Regions from separate parts of the Nocardiopsis sp. NPDC101807 genome, predicted to be linked through region 1. Evidence: predicted binding sites of a transcription regulator. Region 1 holds the regulator's gene; the other holds the start of a gene.
What was found. Region 1 encodes HrcA, which represses chaperone genes, less so after heat shock. Its sites were predicted from a motif close to TTGGCACTCTCNNNNNGAGAGTGCCAA; they were not measured.
Positions count from the first base shown of each region.

Region 2: the regulator HrcA is predicted to act here: its motif matches at 771-797, upstream of groL (chaperonin GroEL).

Region 1 covers NZ_JBIWMK010000001.1:937,190-939,655, forward strand. Annotated here, with positions in the region: gene dnaJ (molecular chaperone DnaJ) at 1-564, opposite strand, end outside; gene hrcA (heat-inducible transcriptional repressor HrcA) at 569-1,582, opposite strand; gene ACIRPH_RS04090 (DUF3097 domain-containing protein) at 1,758-2,466, shown strand, end outside.
Region 2 covers NZ_JBIWMK010000005.1:492,479-494,944, forward strand. Annotated here, with positions in the region: gene ACIRPH_RS18415 (ABC transporter permease) at 1-521, shown strand, start outside; gene groL (chaperonin GroEL) at 961-2,466, shown strand, end outside.

The DNA of each region.
Region 1 (2,466 bases):
CGGGCAGGGGCGGGAGGTCATGACCTGGCCCAGGAAGGACCGCGTCACCTGGGAGACCTCGCCCTGGCCGTGGCACATCTCGCACGTGGTGCGGTGCGAACCGGCCGCGGTCCCCTCGCCCTGGCACGTCTCACACAGGATCGCGGTGGGGAAGGTGATCTCCTTGCTGACCCCGAACGCGGTCTCCACCAGGTCCAGTTCGACCCGGATCTTGATGCTGCGCCCGCGCCGGACCCGCTCCCGGGGGCCGCGCCCGCCGGGCTGGCCGCCGCCGAAGAAGGCGTTCATGATGTCGTCGAAGGCGAACCCGCCCCCGCCGCCGAAGCCTCCCGCGCCGCCACCGCCGGGAGCGTAGGGGTCCTGGCCCATGTCGAACATCCGGCGCTTGTTCTCGTCGGAGAGGACCTCGTAGGCCTGGGTCACCTCCTTGAAGCGCTCCTGGGTCGCGGGGTCGGGGTTGATGTCCGGATGGAGCTCGCGCGCGAGCCTCCGGTACGCCTTCTTGATCTCGTCCTTGGACGCGTCGCGACGCACCCCGAGAACCTGGTAATAGTCTCTGGCCACTGAGTTACTGTCCTGCCAAAATCTGTCCGACATACCGAGCCACGGCGCGTACCGCTCCCATTGTTCCCGGATAGTCCATCCGGGTGGGCCCCACGACACCGATCTTGGCGAGCGACTGGTTTCCCACACCGTAGTCGGCCGAGACGATGGAGGTGGACCGGAGACCCTCGTGGAAGTTCTCCGCGCCGATGCGCACCGTGAGCATTGACGGGTCCTTCGCCTCACCTAGCAAACGGATGAGGACCATGTTCTCTTCCAGCGCCTCCAGGACGTCCCGCAGGCTGGCGGCGAAGTCCACGGCGGCGAGGTTGGCCGTCCCCGCGAGGACGATCTTCTCCTCGTGCCGTTCGACGAGGCTCTCCAGCAGGACGGAGAGGACGGCCACCGCCATCTGGCGGTGTTCGGGCGGGACCTGCGCGGGCAGGTCCTCCACCGCGTCGGGCACCTCTCCGAGGTGGAGACCGGAGATGGCGCGGTTGAGCATGGAGCGCAGGTCGTTGACCGCGGTCCCGTTGACCTCGCCGAGGCCGTCGATGACGCGCTGCTCGACCCTGCCCGTATCGGTGATCACGACCATCATGACCCGCTGGCCCCCCAGGGGGACCAGCTCGACGTGCTGGACCGAGGAACGGGTCAGCGACGGGTACTGCACGATCGCGACCTGGCGGGTGAGCTGGGCGAGGAGCCGCACGGTCCGCGCGACGATCTCGTCCAGGTCCACCGCTCCGGCGAGGAAGGACTCGATGGCGCGGCGCTCCGGCGCCGACAGGGGCTTGACGGAGGAGAGCCGGTCGACGAAGAGCCGGTATCCCTTGTCCGTGGGCACGCGTCCCGCGCTGGTGTGGGGCTGGGCGATGTACCCGTCCTCCTCCAGCGCGACCATGTCGTTGCGGATGGTCGCGGGGGAGACCCCGAGCCTGTGCCGGTCGGCCAGCGCCCTGGAGCCGACGGGCTCGTTCGTGTTGACGAAGTCCTCCACGACCGCTCGCAGGACAGCGAGCTTGCGCTCGTCCAGCAACTCGCCACCTCCTGGCACTCCGGGGTCCTCAGTGCTAATTCTATGCCCGGCCGCAAACCCGGACGGGTACCCGTCGGCAGTAACACCGGCGGAGGCGCCGGATCTTCCCTCCGGCGCGGCGACGTGCGCCACGGCGCGGACGAACCGACACCCTCCCCCAGTAGACTGCACGACCGTGGCTACCAAGGGAACCGGCCGCTACGGCCGCGACGTACTCGCAGGAGACTGGCGGCTGCCCCGCAAGGGGGCCGTGCGCGAGGTCGCCCTGAGTCGGGACCTGGTCGTGGAGGACGCCGACGAGGCCTTCTGCGGAGCGGTCGTGACGTGGGACAGGTCCACCGTGACCCTGGAGGACCGTGCGGGGCGCCGCAGGGTGTTCGACCTCGGCCCGGCCGCCTTCCTGCTCGACGGGAGACCCGTGACCCTGGTGCGCCCCGCGCCCGCGCCGCGGGGTCCCCTGCGGAGCGCGTCCGGCTCGGTGGCGGTGCCCGGGGCCGCCGCGCGCACGGCGCGCGGGAGCAGGATCTACGTGGAGGGCGCGCACGACGCCGAGCTCGTGGAGAAGGTCTGGGGCCACGACCTCCGCATCGAGGGGATCGCCGTCGAGTTCCTGGAGGGCGTCGACGACCTGCCCTCGATCGTGGCCGACTTCTCCCCCGGCCCGGGCCGCCGCCTGGGGGTCCTCGTCGACCACCTGGTCCCCGGGTCCAAGGAGAGCCGGATCGCCGAGCGGGTGCGCGGGGAGCACGTGCTGGTCACCGGCCACCCCTACGTCGACGTCTGGCAGGCGGTGCGGCCGGGCGCCGTGGGGATCGGGGCCTGGCCCGAGGTTCCGCGCGGGCGGCCCTGGAAGGAGGGTGTCGTCGAGGCCCTCGGGTGGCGGT
Region 2 (2,466 bases), on a different contig from region 1:
GCCTGCTCCCGGAGATGGCCTCCGGCGCGCACGAGCGGATGCTGGCCACCCCGGCGAGCCGGGTGTCGCTGCTGCTCGGCCGGGTGCTGCGGGACGTGGCGCAGATGATGGCGCAGATGGTGCTCATCATCGTTCTGGTGATCCCGTTCGGGTTCCGGGTCTCCGTGGCGGGCGCGGTGGTCGGCCTGCTCCTGCTCGCCGTCCTGGGGATCGGCCTGTCCACCCTGTCGTACCTGACGGCCCTGGCGGTGAAGCAGACGTACGTGTTCGCTCCGGTGCTCCAGACGGTGATCATGCCGCTCATGCTGCTGTCCGGCGTGCTGCTGCCGATGGAGCTGGCGCCGTCCTGGCTGTACGGCCTGTCCCGGGTCAACCCGGTGGCCTACGTCGTGGACGCCGAACGGGCCCTGTTCGCGGGCGACTGGGGCCTGTCGGTCGGGATCGGCTGGGCCGTCGCGGTCGCGCTGGCGGCCGCCGCGCTGGCGTTCGGATCGCGGGCGATGCGCAGGCTCGGCTCCTGAGGGCCGTGCCTGTTCCGGGCCTCCGCTTCGCTTCGGACCGTGCCCGGGTGCCTGTTCCGGGCCTCCGCCCCGCTTCGGTCCGGGGCCCGCACCGGGCTTCGATCCGCACGGGCCCCGGGCCGAAGCGGGCCGTTCGCGCAGGCACGGACGGTGGCGGAGCCTGTCCGCTGAGCGCGGAAATCCGCTCTTCACGGGGTGTATGCGCAGGTAGGGGCTGGTAGGAGGGGAGGGGAAATCGTGACCACATCGTTTGCACTCTCCATGGTCGAGTGCTAAAAAGGGACCTGGTTAGCACTCGCCTTCCTTGAGTGCTAACCGGATCGAGGCTGCGAGACCGCGGTTCCCGACAGCAGGGTTGTCGGAGCGCTCCGGTCGTCCGTCGCGGGCGCATGCCTCGTCCCATCGCGTATCAGCCCGGTCACGGGAGGACAAGAATCCAATGGCAGCCAAACTGATCGCGTTCGACGAGGAGGCCCGTCGCGGCCTCGAGCGCGGCATGAACCAGCTCGCGGACGCCGTCAAGGTCACGCTCGGCCCGAAGGGTCGCAACGTCGTCCTGGAGAAGAAGTGGGGCGCCCCCACGATCACCAACGACGGTGTCTCCATCGCCAAGGAGATCGAGCTCGAGGACCCGTGGGAGAAGATCGGGGCCGAGCTGGTCAAGGAGGTCGCCAAGAAGACCGACGACGTCGCGGGTGACGGCACCACCACCGCCACCGTGCTCGCCCAGGCCCTCGTCCGCGAGGGGCTGCGCAACGTCGCCGCCGGCGCCAACCCGATCAGCCTCAAGCGCGGCATCGAGGCCGCCGTCTCCCGCATCAACGAGGAGCTCGGCAACCTCTCCAAGGACATCGAGACCAAGGAGCAGATCGCCTCCACCGCCTCGATCTCCGCCGGCGACCCGCAGATCGGCGAGACCATCGCCGAGGCGATGGACAAGGTCGGCAAGGAAGGCGTCATCACCGTCGAGGAGGGGCAGACCTTCGGGCTCGAGCTGGAGCTCGCCGAGGGCATGCGCTTCGACAAGGGCTACATCTCGCCCTACTTCGCCACCGACCTCGAGCGCATGGAGACGGTCCTCGAGGACCCCTACATCCTCATCGTCAACTCCAAGATCTCGAACAACAACGAGTTCCTGCCGGTCGTCGAGAAGGTCCTCCAGGCCGGTCGTCCGCTCGTCGTCATCGCCGAGGACCTGGAGGGCGGCGCCCTCCAGACGCTGATCGTCAACAAGATCCGCGGCACCTTCAAGTCCGTCGCCGTCAAGGCCCCGGGCTTCGGTGACCGCCGCAAGGCCCAGCTCGGCGACATCGCCGTGCTGACCGGCGGCCAGGTCATCACCGAGGAGGTCGGCCTCAAGCTGGAGAACACCGAGCTCGACATGCTCGGCCGCGCCCGCAAGGTCGTCGTCACCAAGGACGAGACCACCATCGTGGACGGCGCCGGTGACGCCACCGCGATCGCCGGTCGCGTGAACGAGATCCGCAACGAGATCGAGCGCACCGACTCCGACTACGACCGCGAGAAGCTCCAGGAGCGTCTCGCCCGCCTGGCCGGCGGCGTGGCCGTCATCAAGGCCGGCGCCGCGACCGAGGTGGAGCTCAAGGAGCGCAAGCACCGCATCGAGGACGCCGTCCGCAACGCCAAGGCCGCGGTCGAGGAGGGCATCCTGCCCGGTGGTGGCGTCGCGCTGCTGCAGGCCAGCGTCCCCGCGTTCGCCAAGCTCGACCTGGACGGCGACGAGGCCATCGGCGCCGACATCGTGCGCCGCGCCATCGCGGAGCCGCTCAAGCAGATCGCCATCAACGCCGGCCTCGAGGGCGGCGTCGTGGCGGAGAAGGTCCGCAACCTGGAGCCCGGTTTCGGCCTCAACGCCGCCACCGGTGAGTACACCGACCTGTTCAAGGACGGCGTCATCGACCCGACCAAGGTCACCCGCTCCGCT